Regions from separate parts of the Clostridium sardiniense genome, predicted to be linked through region 2. Evidence: riboswitches for the same ligand, from Rfam matches in the RefSeq annotation. Region 2 holds a riboswitch; the other holds the start of a gene.

Region 1 (7,803 bases), on a different contig from region 2:
GCTAGAAAAGAAGTTCCAGGTAGAAGAGGATATCCAGGATACCTATATACTGACCTTTCAACATTATATGAAAGAGCAGGAAGACTTAGAGGTAAAGAGGGATCAATAACTCAAATTCCAATACTTACAATGCCTGAAGAGGATAAGACACATCCAATTCCAGATTTAACTGGATATATAACAGAAGGACAAATAATACTTTCAAGAGAACTTTATAAGAAGGGTATTATGCCTCCAATAGATGTTTTACCATCACTTTCAAGACTTAAAGATAAAGGTATAGGTAAAGGAAAGACAAGAGAAGACCATGCTGACACAATGAACCAATTATTCTCAGCATATGCTCAAGGTAAGCAAGCAAAAGAATTATCAGCAATCTTAGGAGAATCAGCTCTTTCAGATACTGATAAAGCATTTGCTAAATTTGCAGAAGCTTTTGAAAATGAATATGTTTCACAAGGATTTGAAGCAAATAGAACAATCACTGAAACTCTAGATTTAGGTTGGAAGTTATTAGCACTACTTCCTAGAACAGAGCTTAAGAGAATTAGAGATGAGTACCTTGAAAAATATATGCCAAGAGAGGAAGAATAGGCTATGGCTAGATTAAATGTGAATCCTACTAGAATGGAGCTCACAAAGCTGAAAAAGAGATTAACAACAGCTACTAGAGGTCATAAGCTTTTAAAAGATAAGCAAGATGAGTTAATGAGACAATTCATTAATCTTGTTAAGTATAACAATAATCTAAGAAAAGATGTTGAAGGGCAACTTGAAGGATCATTAAAGGATTTCGTTATGGCTAGAGCCGTAATGAGTTCAGAGTTCTTAGAAGAGGCAATTGCTTATCCAAAAGAAAGCATTTCTGTAGATGTTGGAAACAAAAACATAATGAGTGTTAATGTTCCAGTTATGAACTTTAAAAGACAGCTTGAAGGTGACGAAGGTAGTATCTTCCCATATGGATTTGCAAATACATCATCAGAACTTGATGATGCAATAACAAAGCTTTATGGAATATTACCTAAGCTTTTGGAACTTGCAGAAGTAGAAAAGTCATGTCAGCTTATGGCAGATGAAATAGAGAAAACAAGAAGAAGAGTTAATGCTCTAGAATATATGACAATTCCTCAACTTCAAGAGACAATCAAGTACATAAGAATGAAACTTGATGAAAATGAAAGAAGTGCTTTAACTAGACTTATGAAAGTCAAGAGTATGATAGAGCAAAGAGGATAATTAATTCTAAAATACACCTTAGGTTTTCTAAGGTGTATTTATTTTTGAGTTTAAAAAATAAATTAGTTTATGTAAAAAGTGTTTAAAATCAAGATTTTGGTAAAGAATTAAAAGTAAATTAAAATTATCGTAATATAATTGATAATAACCTACATTAATAGTATAATTCTTATAGGTTATAATTTTTTTTACATAGAATTAACAATCTAACCTAATTTAGGAGAAGGAATATATGGATTATTTTATAGAGTTTATGATTTCTTTCATATTGGTTGTAATTTTAATGCCGATATTAATGAAATTATCGCATAAAATTGGTTTTACTGATAAACCTACACAAAGAAAGAAGCACAAAAAAGTAACACCACTATGCGGTGGACTTGCAATGTTTATAGGATTCTTTATAGTATATTATTTCGTTGGAAGTGAAAGTAATTCTGAAAGTATATGGATCTTCATTGGATCTTTATTAATAGTATGTATAGGATTAATAGATGATTTCTATAAATCAGTTGGAAAAGAATTTCCAATACTTCCAAGACTGATAATTCAAATATTAGCAGCAGTATTAATATTTAATGCTGGTGTCGCATTTAAAGGCTTTACTAATCCGTTTACAGGGGATTATGTAGCTCTTAATACTTTTTTACAGTTTGTTTTGAGTATTACTTGGATATTTGGAGTTACGACAGTAATAAATTGGTCAGACGGAATGGATGGACTTGCAGGAGGAATTTCTTTAGTTTCTTCAGGTACATTCTTCATTGCAGCAATTATTTTAGGACAAAGTTACTCAGCATCTACTTCAATCATACTTGCTGGGGCAATTGGAGGATTCTTATTATTCAATAGATATCCTGCAAAGGTATTTATGGGAGACTCAGGTGCAAATTTTTTAGGATTTATTTTAAGTATCATTGCATTAGATGGTGCCTTTAAGCAAGCTACTGTACTTAGCTTATTGTTACCAATATTAGCACTAGCAGTACCTATATTTGATAACTTATTTGTTATATTTAAAAGGTTTAATGAAGGAAAACCAGTGTATCAGGCAGATAGAAGTCAGATGCATTTTAGATTAGAAGAAAAAGGATTAACAAAACCACAAATAGTGCAGTTTATAGTTGGAATAAGCATAGTTTGTTCATTCTTATCTATAGTACTATTATTTTACAATCATCCATAAAATAAGCATCATATTAAAAATGATGCTTATTTTTTTATAAAAATTTAATTATTAGTGTATTACTGATTCATAAATTATAGAAACAATATTTAATAATTATAGATAATATATTAAGTATATTGACACATAAACCATATTTTGTTATTATGATTAGAAAATAAAAAAGGGGGCTTAGATTTATGTATAAGGGGAAGAAGGTAATTCTTAGAGCACATAAGGAAGATGATATAGCAAAACTTAATGACTTTATAAATGATTATGAAGTAAAAAGGCTTCTAAATATTGAAACTTCATTTCCATTAGCACTTTGGCAAGAAGAAGAGTGGGTTAAGAAAAGAAGAGATAATGATCAAACATATGATTTTGCAATTGAAGATTTAGAAAGTGGATGTATAATAGGTGGTTGTAGCATAAACTCTACTAGTATTAAAAATAGAAATTGCATAATTGGAATCATGATTGGGGATAAAGATTATTGGGGAAAAGGTTACGGATATGATGCTCTATCTGTACTTATCAAATTTATCTTTGAAGAATGTAATATGGAAAAAATAAAACTTGGCGTATTTTCATTAAATCCAAGAGCAATTGCTTGTTATAAAAAGCTTGGCTTTAAAGAAGAAGGTCGTCTTAAAAGAGAAATATATAGAGAAGGAAAATATCATGATGAGATATTGATGGCTCTATTTAAAGAAGAATATTTTGAAAATATGAAAGATAAAAATTAGAATATATTTACAAAAAAGTATTTTTAATGTATAATTATACAAAATAGAATATATACTTATCAAGAGTGGTGGAGGGACTGGCCCTATGAAACCCAGCAACCTATGTATAACAATAATTTATTAGGGGTTTTTATATATAAATTTGTTATAGTATGTGGTGCTAATTCCAGATAGATAAGGATATGAGTTTAAGATTAAAGTCTTAGGTGTAATATCCTAGGACTTTTTTATATTTCGAAGTTTAGGATATAAATAAGGGGGCATTATGAATATTAAGGAGATTTTTCATAAAAGAAATTTAGTATTTTCTTTTGAGGTATTTCCTCCAAAGAATAATTCACCAGTTAAAAGTATATATAGAGCTTTAAATGAGCTTTCAGATTTAAAACCGGATTTTATTAGTGTAACCTATGGGGCAGGTGGTAGTCTAATAAATAACAAAACTACAGAGATATCATCACTTATAAAAAATGTGTATAATATAGAACCTTTAGCACATTTAACATGCATATCTTCTAAGAAAGATGATATAGATAAGATAACAGAGAGACTAGAACTTGAAGACGTTAGTAACATACTTGCATTAAGAGGTGATGATAATGGTGACTCTAGAAAAGACTTTAATTATGCAAGTGAGCTCATAAGTTATATAGAAAAAAAGAAAAGATTTAATATAATTTCAGCATGTTATCCAGAAGGCCATATAGAAAATAAATCAATAGATATGGAAATAGATAATATGAAAAGAAAGATAGATTCAGGTACATCAAGCTTTATTTCTCAGCTGTTTTTTGATAACAATATTTATTATGATTTCTTAGATAAGATAAATAAAAATGGAATAAAAACTCCAATTCAAGCTGGAATTATGCCAGTAATAAATAAAAGGCAGATAGAGAGAATAACAGAATTATGCGGTGCAAAAATTCCGCATAAATTCTCAAAAATAATGAATAAGTATGAATATAGTCCAGAAGCTTTAAAAGAAGCAGGTATTGCATATGCAGTTGAACAAATTATAGATTTAGCTTCTAGTGGAGCTCAGGGCATTCATCTTTATACAATGAATAATCCTTATGTTGCAAAAAGGATTAAAGAAAATATTAAGACAGTCATTAAAACAATTAATAATTAGGAGGCAAATGTATGAAAAAAGTAGAAAGTTTTGAACTAGACCACACTAAGGTAAAGGCACCATTTATAAGAAAATGTTGTGTATACGAAGGAGGACATGGTGATAAGATAAGCAAGTTTGATATAAGATTCCTGCAACCTAATAAGGAGGCTTTTGGAACAGCAGCTATGCATGCACTAGAGCATCACCTAGCTTATAATATTAGAGAAAATTTAGATGGAGTTATTGATATATCCCCAATGGGATGTAGAACAGGATTTTATTTAAGTACTTGGGGTGATAAAGATCCTATAGAAATAAAAGCAGCAGTTGAGACAGTTCTTAGAAATTTATTAAAATCAGAGGATATACCAGCAAGTAATGAAGTTCAATGTGGAAATTATAAAGATATTTCTCTTTTTGGAGCAAAGGAATATGCAAAAGATGTAATTAGCAAAGGATTCTCACTTAATATATATGGAGAGTAGTGGGAGGGAGATTACTCTTCAGGAATCAGAAATTTTAAGATACTTAGGATATAGAGGGCAAGAGAAGCCCAAAAATATTATGAATAAAATTTCGGGTGTAAAGAAAGAGTGTAGAGATTTCTTTACACCTAAATTTATTTATGAAGAGTATAATCTTAAGAAAAGAGAAAATAAAATTGAACTTATAGGTACTAACTTGCTTTTAGAAGGAATAGATATATATAATTTGTTAAAAGACTGTGATAGGTGTGTGCTGATGGCTGTGACCCTTGGAAATGATGTAGAGAGACGGATAAGATTTTATGAAAAAGTAGACTTAACAAAGGGATTAATATTTGATGCTTGTGCAACTACAGGTGTTGAAGAAGTTTGTGATTTAGTAGAAGAAGAGATAAAATCTAAGTATGTAAATGAAGGTGAGGAGCTAACATTTAGATATAGCCCAGGATATGGAGATTTAGATTTAAGTATACAAAAGGATTTTATAAATGTATTAAATTGTGAAAGAAGAATAGGAGTCAAGGTTTCAGAACATATGGTTTTATTTCCAAGGAAATCAGTAACTGCTATTTTAGGTATAAAAAAATATAGTGGAAAAAAGGGAAAGAAGAGTTGTATAAATTGTAATAATTATGATAGATGTGTATATAGAAAAGAGGGAATAGATTTTGAATGTAAGAGAGTATATTAAAGATAATATTTTAGTTTTTGATGGAGCTATGGGAACAATGCTTCAAAACTTAGGCTTAAAACTTGGAGAAAATCCAGAAATATTTAATATAACCCATAGAGAAGAAATAATAAAGATACATAAAGATTATATAAATTCTGGAGCAAAGATTATAACAACAAACACATTTGGGGCAAATGAGCTTAAATTAAAAAATACAAAATTTTCTGTAGAAGAAATAATAAAATCTGGAGTTGATTTAGCTAAAAAAGCAAGAGAGAATAAAGAGTGCTATATTGCTCTTGATATAGGTCCAATTGGAGAATTATTAGAACCTATGGGAACTTTAAGTTTTGATAAGGCTATTAATATTTTTAAAAGACAAATTAAAGTTGGAGTAGATAGTGGAGTAGACATAATTCTTATTGAGACTATGACTGATTTGTATGAGATGAAAGCTGCAATAATTGCAGCGAAGGAAAGTTGCGATATTCCTATATTTGCAACCATGACATTTGAAAAGGATGGAAGAACCTTTACAGGATGCCTCCCAGAGAGTATGGCAATTACACTAGAAGGGTTAGGGGTAGATGCTGTTGGAGTTAATTGCTCTCTTGAACCAAGCGAACTTAATAATATTGTAAAAAATATAATTAATAATACTAATCTACCTGTAATTGTACAACCTAATGCAGGACTTCCAAATATTATAGAAAGAAAAGCTGTTTATGATATAACAGAGAAAGAGTTTTCAAATTCAGTTAGAGAATTAGTAGATATGGGAGTCTCAATTATAGGCGGATGCTGTGGTACAACTCCTAGCTTTATAGAAGAACTTAGTAAAATAGCAAAATATAAACGTAAGGTAAATAGAAGAGAAGTAATAAAATATGCAGTAGCATCACCTTATAAAGTAGTAGAGATTAATGAGGTAAGAGTAGTTGGAGAAAGAATAAACCCAACAGGTAAAAAGAGATTTAAAAAAGCTATTATAGATAAAGATATGGATTATATATTAAGACAAGCAATAGAACAAATAGAAGGAGGGGCAGAAATACTAGATGTTAATGTTGGTCTTCCAGAGATAGATGAAGAGTCATTAATGGAAAGTGCAATAAAGGAGTTACAAAGTATTGTTGATGTTCCGCTTCAAATTGATTCAGGAAAAAAGAATGTAATTGAAAAAGGTCTAAGAGTATATAATGGTAAACCAATAGTAAATTCAGTAAGTGGAGAGGATAAGGTATTAGATAATATTCTTCCTCTAGTGAAGAAATATGGAGCCGCAGTAGTTGGATTAACACTTGATAACAATGGTATACCTAAAGACCCTGAATCAAGATTTAAAATAGCAGAAAAAATAGTTAATAGAGCCATTGAATATGGAATAAAAAAAGAGGATGTATATATAGATTGCTTAGCTTTAACTGTTTCGGCTCAACAAGAGGAAGTTATGGATACATTAAAAGCCTTAAGAATGGTTAAGAAGAGGTTAGGAGTTAAAACTCTTCTTGGGGTCTCAAATATATCCTTTGGATTACCAAATAGAGAGCTTATAAATGAAACATTTCTAGCTTTAGCTTTAGGAGCTGGATTAGATCTTCCAATTATAAATCCTAATAAAGAAGGAATGATGAACGTTATAGATTCCTTTAAAGTCTTAAATAATAATGACCGTGGAGCCAAAAGGTATATAGAAACTTATGGAGATAAAAAAGTAGAGAGAGTATTAATATCTAAAAAAATAGATTTAAATATAAATCATTCTAAACAACTAGATGATAATGAAGAATCTTTAGAAAAATTAATACTTCAAGGATTGAAAAACAGTACAAGGAAAATAACAGAAAGATTATTAGAAGAAAAGACAGAACTTCAAATAGTAAATGAAGATTTAATACCAGCCCTTGATAAAGTAGGTGAAAAGTATGAAAAAGGAGAAATATTTTTGCCACAACTTATACAAGCAGCAGAAACAGTTAAGGTATCTTTTGATTTAATTAAAGATAGATTAGTTAAATTAGATAAAGGAGATGTAAGTAAAGGAAAGATTATACTGGCTACTGTAAAAGGTGATATTCATGATATAGGAAAAAATATAGTTAAAGTTATATTGGAAAACTACGGATATGACATATTAGACCTTGGGAAAGATGTTCCAATAGAGAAAGTAGTAAAAGAAGCTACAGAAAATAATATAAAACTTGTAGGGCTTAGTGCATTAATGACAACTACTATAGTATCTATGGAAGAGACAATTGTAGCCTTAAAAAAGGCAGGCTTTAAAGGCAAAATCTTTGTTGGTGGAGCAGTTGTAACAGCGGATTATTCAGAAAAAATGGGTGCAGATTTTTATGCAAAGGATGCTAAAGAATCTG
Region 2 (7,803 bases):
TTAACCTTTACTATATAATCTAATGAAGGATTAAATGTCATTGTATATATCATCTTTTGTTAACCTCCAATATTTCCGTATATTTTTTAATATCTTTATCTTCTAATTCTGTAGTTATTATTATTCCTTTATCTATATCCGCAAACGTTATTGCCGCTATATGATCAAACTTTGATTCATCTGCTAATATATAAGCCTCATTACTCTTATTGAAAGCTTCTCTTTTGACTAATGCTTCTTGTATATCTGGAGTTGTAAAACCTGAGTCTTTATGAATTCCATTTGTTCCAAAAAAACCTTTAGTAAAATTATATTTTTTTAAACTATCAATAGCCTCTATACCAACAATAGCTTCTGTTGCTAGCTTAAGCTCTCCACCTAAAATATATACATTACATTTTTTTTGAATTAGCTTTTTTGCATGTGCAATCCCATTTGTAATATAAATTGCATTATTTTCAGTTATATAATCTATCATTAACTCAGTAGTTGTACCTGCATCTATATAAACACAATCATTTTCTTTTATTAATTTAGCTGCATATTTTGCTATACTTAGCTTATCTTTAACATTAAGAGCTTGTCTTATTACTACTTCATCATCTTTACCATCGTAAATGGTTTTTAAAGCCTTAGCTCCACCATGAATTTTCTTTAATTTTTTTTGTTTATCTAAATAATTTAAATCTCTTCTAATAGTAGATTCTGATGTATCTAACTCATCAACTAGTTCTGTTACCGTTACTGTATTATTATTTTTTAGAATTTCTAATATTCTTTCAAACCTCTCTTCTGATAACATTTACATCACCTCTTGTCTATATAATATACTATTTTAAATTCAAAGTCAATCATTTTCATTCATTTATAATCAATTTATTTCAAATTCCAATCATACTCAGCCATTTCCAATCATAACCATCGATTTATTATTTTACTTTAAATACATAGTAATTTTATATAAAATTTTAATAGTTATAAGAGGATGATGTGAATATTATAATATTATGTGTAAAACCTGATGAAAATATTATTAGAAAACAAAAATCTATGGGCGATAAAGCTTTATTAATTCAATTAATTGCAAAAAGAGCCTAGATATATATCTAGACTCTTTTATTCTTGATTATTTATTGAATTTTATTATTTATCATTCTTTCTTTCAGTTACTAACGTATTATTAAACGTACTATTCATCTTTTCAGAAATAAATGTATTATTAAAGAAGTTGCTCTTATCTCCAAATCCCTTATCAACTGTTTTTAATCCATCTCTTTCAATTAATGTATCTTCATCTGAGAATAAATTTGTTCCAAGCCCTAATCTATCCCCTTCAATTTCTATACCCATACTAGCTAAAATAGTTGGATACATATCAACAGGTGAGAATTTTCTATTATTTACTCTATCAGTTGCTACTGGTGAATTAAGTATTAAATTAAATACTGTTCTATGATATGACTTATCAAAATCCTTAAAGAATTCCTTATCCATACTTAAATGATCCCCTGTTACTACAATAGTAGTATCTTTATAAAATGGTTGCTCTTGAATCCATTTTATAAACTTTACTGCTTCTTTTGTTGAATAAGCAATAACATTTGCATATTGGGAATCATATTTCTTAGCTGCATTTTTAGATAAATAACCATCAGGGAAATGAGTATCCGCAGTTTCCATGGTGAAATTAAATGGTTTTCCAGTCTTAGATAAACGTGTTATCTCATCTTTAGCATACTCATATAACTTGTCATCTTCAAATCCCCACCATACATCATAATCTTGTGGTATTAATTTTTTCTCTTTTGCTGCTTTATAGTCAAAAATATTAAAATTACCATGTGTAGTAAAATAAGTAGTTAATCCACCAAAATCAGCATCTGCACCAAACATTATTGTTTGCTCATATCCTTGTGCTTTTAAAATATCTCCTATACTAACAGCACCCGGTAGGAAGCTACCTGACTTTCCATAAGAATTACCACCCATAGGTACTTTAAGCGGAAGTCCTGTACCCATATTAATCATAGATGCTACTGACCAACTTGATCCATAGGTTTGATATGGTCCTCCAAATTTATTAGATTCTGAGAAATGAATACCTTCCTTAGATAGCTCTGCTAGCTCTGGCATTAGATTTACATCCATATAACCACCTAGATCTTTAGAAAAATATGTGTTTTCTACAGACTCCAAGTATATATGAATTAAATTTCTTTTCTTTTCTGGAAATGACATTTTCACGTTACGTGGATCGGTATAATTATCTTTGATATAACTTGAATCTGAAACAAATGTTTTATATACTTCAACTAAACTTAACTTCTTCACTCCATATACTATTCCACCTACAAGACATACAATCGAAATTATAAATGTTATTACCCTTAAACTTTTTTGGCTTAGTATTTTTTTCTTAGTATTTTTTACATTTATAAATAAATCATAACTAAAATTTATTATTATTAAGAATATTACAATACTAACTACAATTGAAAATACTGGTGTCATCATAATTTCTGCATACATATCAGAACTTGTACCCTTAATAGGTGAATTTAAGTTAAATAAAAATTGTTCTGGTGTAATATTTCCAAAATAATCAATAAACCATTTTGAAAAGAAGAAAAAGAATGATCCTATTCCAACGAATATAACTGATACTACTTTAATTGCTACTATCTTCCAACCCTTTTTATCTGTTTCTAATACAAAGTAACTATATTTTGATTTAATAATTCTTTTTATAACTAAATATATTATCCCTAAAAATAATGTAAAAATAATATATTTAACAGAAAATGCAGTTGTGTATGTAGAAGCTTTAAGCACATAAGTTTTTTTCAAAATAAATTTTAATATACTTAGTGATATTATATTGAATGATATCACGTATATTATGAATTCCTTTACAGTAGTTAAAACTCTTTTGTTCTTTTCAAACAAAAAATAATTCCCAAGAGCTATTAAAACTCCAGAAATTAAATAACTTATTATTTGCATACGTTTCCCCCCGAAAATATATAATTAAACGTAAAATCCATATGAATATTGTGAAAAATATATGAATTTTACTGAATTATATCATATTCTCACACAATCGACAAATATATATATATAAATTCTTCCAATATATACATTTAATATTATTAAAAGCCAAAAAGAAAGATACCTAATTTTAGGTATCTTTCTTTTTATTTTTTATCTTTTATTATAATAAAGCTTTAATTTCTTCAACTTTATTTAATTGTTCCCATGGTAAATTAGCATCTGTTCTACCAAAATGTCCATAAGCTGCTGTTTGCTTGTATATTGGTCTTCTAAGATCAAGATCTCTTATTATAGCTCCTGGTCTTAAATCAAATACTTTTTCTACTATATTAACTATAGTAGCTTCATCAACTTTTCCAGTTCCAAATGTATCTATTTGAATTGATACTGGCTTAGCAACTCCAATTGCATAAGCTAATTGAATTTCTAACTTATCAGCTACTCCTGCTGCTACTAAATTCTTAGCAACCCATCTTGCTGCATAAGCTGCTGATCTATCAACCTTAGTTGGATCTTTTCCTGAGAATGCTCCACCACCGTGTCTTCCCATTCCACCGTATGTATCAACAATTATTTTTCTTCCTGTTAATCCACTATCTCCTTGTGGTCCACCAACAACGAATCTTCCTGTTGGATTTATATAATACTTAGTATTTTCATCTAGTAATTCAGCTGGAATCACGTAGTCAATAACATGTCTTCTTAAATCTTCTTGGATTTGTTCTAAAGTTACTTCTTCACCATGTTGAGTTGAGATAACTATAGCATCTATTCTCTTTGGTTTATCATGTTCATACTCAACTGTAACTTGAGTTTTTCCATCTGGTCTTAAGTACTCTAATGTACCATTTTTTCTTACTTCTGTAAGTCTTCTTGATAATCTATGAGCCATAGCTATTGGAGCTGGCATAAATTCTTCTGTTTCGTTTGTAGCATAACCAAACATCATACCTTGGTCTCCGGCACCTACTGCTTCAACTTCATCTTTTTCACCTTGTCTTGATTCAAGAGCTTCATCAACTCCCATAGCTATATCTGATGATTGCTCATCTATAGCAGTCATTACTGAACAAGTATCACAGTCAAATCCATATTTTGCTCTATCATATCCTATTTCTCTTATTGTTTCTCTAACAACTTTAGGAATATCAACATAACAATTAGTTGTTATTTCTCCCATAACCATTACCATACCTGTTGTTGTGCATGTTTCACAAGCAACTCTAGCATGTGGATCTTTTTCTAATATAGCATCTAATACTGAATCTGATATTTGGTCACAAATTTTATCTGGATGTCCTTCAGTAACTGATTCTGATGTGAATAATCTTTTCATTTATATTTCTCCTTCCAAATTTCTTCGAATTTTGACAATAAAAAAAACTCTTCGATAAGAAGAGATCAAGTTTCCTAATCTTTCTTATCTTGTAGATTGCTCTACAGGAATTAGCACCACACTTTATAATCAACATTAAAGATTATATGTAGGTTGCTGGGCTTCACAGGGCCGTTTCCCTCCACCTCTCTTGATAAGAGTCTATATATTTTTTATTTATTAATTGAATTTCTGTAGAAATTGTAACACATAGATTTTGCAGAGTCAATAGATTTTATGTGTGTAAAAATATCCTATTTTTTTACTTTTTGAATTCTTTTATACTTTATATATAATTTTCCAATGCATAAAGTCCCTATTTTAGAGGGTTCTAATATTATATTAAAAGTAGATATTATTAGGTGTAAAATAATAACTTAATATTTATTTATTAATATATAAAATTTATTAATATTTATTATTTGTTATTTTATATACTAAAGTTTCTAATCTATAGAGCATATTTTAGTTTTAAATAATATAGATTTATATTTTAAATGATAATAAAATTTTATTATAACTACACTATATTAATAAAATTATTTTTATATAAAATTAAAAAGCACTAAGATTAATCTTAGTGCTTTTGGTGGTGGAAGAAGGATTCGAACCTTCGAAGTCAACTGACAACAGATTTACAGTCTGCCCCCTTTGGCCACTCGGGAACTCCACCTTATTTGGAGCTAGCGATCGGACTTGAACCGATAACCTGCTGATTACAAGTCAGCTGCTCTGCCAATTGAGCCACGCCAGCATATATATTTAAAAAATTAGTTTAAAGTTTGGTGGGCACAACAGGGTTCGAACCTGTGACCCCCTGCTTGTAAGGCAGGTGCTCTCCCAGCTGAGCTATGCGCCCATAAAAAATGGTGGTGGAAGAAGGATTCGAACCTTCGAAGTCAACTGACAACAGATTTACAGTCTGCCCCCTTTGGCCACTCGGGAACTCCACCTCATTTTGGAGCTAGCGATCGGACTTGAACCGATAACCTGCTGATTACAAGTCAGCTGCTCTGCCAATTGAGCCACGCCAGCGCATATATTCTTTAAACTTTTTATTTATTAAAACTTGTGGTGGGCACAACAGGGTTCGAACCTGTGACCCCCTGCTTGTAAGGCAGGTGCTCTCCCAGCTGAGCTATGCGCCCTTAAGAATGGTGGTGGAAGAAGGATTCGAACCTTCGAAGTCAACTGACAACAGATTTACAGTCTGCCCCCTTTGGCCACTCGGGAACTCCACCAGATTTTCTTTCAAGTTTTAAGTCGTTTTGCCTTTCGGCCAACCGACAATAGTTAGTATATATTTATATACTCTTTATTTCAAATGACAAAACATATCAAAATAAGAAATTAAACTAAAATTTCTCTATTTTTCTTCTATATACTTATTTTTTCATCACAATATACTTATTTATTTTTATACTAAACTTTCCAGAAATTCTATATTTATATATGGGGATAATATATTTTTTATTTCATTATAATCATCAGATTTAAGTCTAAGCTTTAAAACTCTAACAACCTCTGTTATTCCCTCTTTCTCTCCATTTTTCTTTAAACTATTTTTCATTCTTTCTACATCTACAGTTGATATTTTATTAGCTATTGTAAATAACTTTGTTTTTTCAACTAAACTAAGATTACCTAATATCTCCTCTTTATTCACATTAAATATTTTTGCATTTGTAGCTTGTGTTTCTTCTTTTTTATTATTAGAACTATTATTTGAATTTTTATTTTCTTTGTTTTCTTCATTATTAGAGATATTTAAATTATCTTTATCTTCTTTATTCTTTGAAGAATTATCATTAATCTTATCTTTCTCATTTTTTTCTTCATTATTATAGTTATTATTTTTATTTATATCAATACTACTTTCTTTATTTGTATCTTCATTATTATCTTTTTTTGTATTATTATCTTCTGTTTTTTTTGAATTTTCCAATACTAAGTTATTATTAATCTCCTCTTTAGGTTGCCAAAAAGCAACAAAATATACCGCAAGTGAAGTTGATATAGCTAATATACTTGTAATTAATATCTTTTTCATAATACACCTCCTATAGAGAATACTTTCCATATAAGATATTTTTATTCAAATTATTCTATTTTCAAATACATCTTCATATATTATAAGCATGGAGGTGCTTATATGGAAAAAAGGATTCATCACACATCCCCACTTGCTTATTATAATATTTCTCAAGCTATTTTAGATTCTTTTTCTGAAAATACTATAATAGTTTGTATTGGGACAGATAAATGTATTGGTGATTGTTTAGGACCATTAGTTGGTACCTTACTAAAGGAAAGTCTATTTCCGCTTCCTGTGTATGGTTCAATCAATAATCCTATACATGCTTTAAATATAGATAAACAATTAAATAATATAACTAAAGAGCATCCTAATGCATATATACTTGGTATAGATGCATGCCTAGGGCAGGAATCTTCTATTGGAGAAATTCATATTAGAAACTTTGCAATACGACCTGGAAAGGGCGTTGGTAAATCATTGCCCGATGTTGGAAGCAAATCTATAGTTGGCATTATAGATTCTAATGAAAATGCTGATCTTTTCTATACTAGATCGATCAGACTCTCCTTAGTTCTAAATATGGCAAGAGTTATATCTAAAGGTATACTTCATGCCTACTATGAATATTCTAATCCAGATAAAACTCCATCATTAAAGTAAAAAAATAAACCCGGAGTATACTCAGGGTTTATTTATTATGCTATTCAACTAATATGATTTCTTGGTTATTTACTGTTTTATCTAATTTATCAATATATCCTAAAACAGAACCTGTACCTTCCGCAACAGCTTCAACTGAATTTTCAGCAACATTCACAGTTACCCCAGTTTCTGATTCTATAAGCTTATCTAAGCCATGTAATAATGCTCCTCCACCAGTCATAAGAATACCCTTATCCATAATATCAGCAGCTATTTCTGGAGGGGTTTTCTCTAATACTCCCTTAACAGCTTCTACTATTAAGCTAACCGGTTCTTTAAGCGCTTCTCCTATCTCATCTGAAGTTAGTTTTATTTCATCAGGTAAACCTGTCACTAAGTTTCTTCCTTTAACTGTCATCTCTTCATTTCTTGATCCGCTAAAGGCTGAACCTATTTCCATCTTTATTTGTTCTGCTGTTTTTTCACCAATCATTATTTTATACTTTACTCTTACATATCTAATTATAGATTCATCAAATCTGTCTCCAGCAACCTTTATAGATGATCTTACAACTACACCACCTAATGATATTACCGCGACATCACATGTTCCTCCACCTATATCTACAATCATACATCCATCAGGCTTAGTTATGTCTAATCCCGCTCCAATTGCAGCTGCAAGTGGCTCTTCTAT

What was found. Region 2 has a riboswitch for S-adenosylmethionine ahead of metK (methionine adenosyltransferase). Riboswitches for the same ligand answer to the same signal wherever they lie in the genome.
Region 1: linked by a shared signal. The riboswitch ahead of metF (methylenetetrahydrofolate reductase [NAD(P)H]) and the one ahead of metK (methionine adenosyltransferase) in region 2 are both predicted to bind S-adenosylmethionine.

What each region holds. Positions count from the first base shown of each region.
Region 1 is NZ_JAIKTU010000005.1:5,464-13,266, reverse strand. It holds gene K5V21_RS06810 (V-type ATP synthase subunit B) at 1-594, shown strand, start outside; gene K5V21_RS06805 (V-type ATP synthase subunit D) at 598-1,239, shown strand; gene K5V21_RS06800 (MraY family glycosyltransferase) at 1,472-2,425, shown strand; gene K5V21_RS06795 (GNAT family N-acetyltransferase) at 2,605-3,153, shown strand; SAM riboswitch class I at 3,207-3,334, shown strand; gene metF (methylenetetrahydrofolate reductase [NAD(P)H]) at 3,419-4,288, shown strand; gene K5V21_RS06785 (S-ribosylhomocysteine lyase) at 4,300-4,755, shown strand; gene K5V21_RS06780 (vitamin B12 dependent-methionine synthase activation domain-containing protein) at 4,835-5,446, shown strand; gene K5V21_RS06775 (homocysteine S-methyltransferase family protein) at 5,424-7,803, shown strand, end outside.
Region 2 is NZ_JAIKTU010000007.1:74,733-82,535, reverse strand. It holds gene pfkB (1-phosphofructokinase) at 1-53, opposite strand, end outside; gene K5V21_RS09845 (DeoR/GlpR family DNA-binding transcription regulator) at 50-802, opposite strand; gene K5V21_RS09840 (LTA synthase family protein) at 1,144-3,003, opposite strand; gene metK (methionine adenosyltransferase) at 3,212-4,387, opposite strand; SAM riboswitch class I at 4,469-4,587, opposite strand; tRNA gene K5V21_RS09830 (tRNA-Tyr) at 5,014-5,099, opposite strand; tRNA gene K5V21_RS09825 (tRNA-Thr) at 5,105-5,180, opposite strand; tRNA gene K5V21_RS09820 (tRNA-Val) at 5,210-5,285, opposite strand; tRNA gene K5V21_RS09815 (tRNA-Tyr) at 5,294-5,379, opposite strand; tRNA gene K5V21_RS09810 (tRNA-Thr) at 5,386-5,461, opposite strand; tRNA gene K5V21_RS09805 (tRNA-Val) at 5,499-5,574, opposite strand; tRNA gene K5V21_RS09800 (tRNA-Tyr) at 5,582-5,667, opposite strand; gene K5V21_RS09795 (hypothetical protein) at 5,844-6,476, opposite strand; gene yyaC (spore protease YyaC) at 6,579-7,124, shown strand; gene mreB (rod shape-determining protein MreB) at 7,165-7,803, opposite strand, start outside.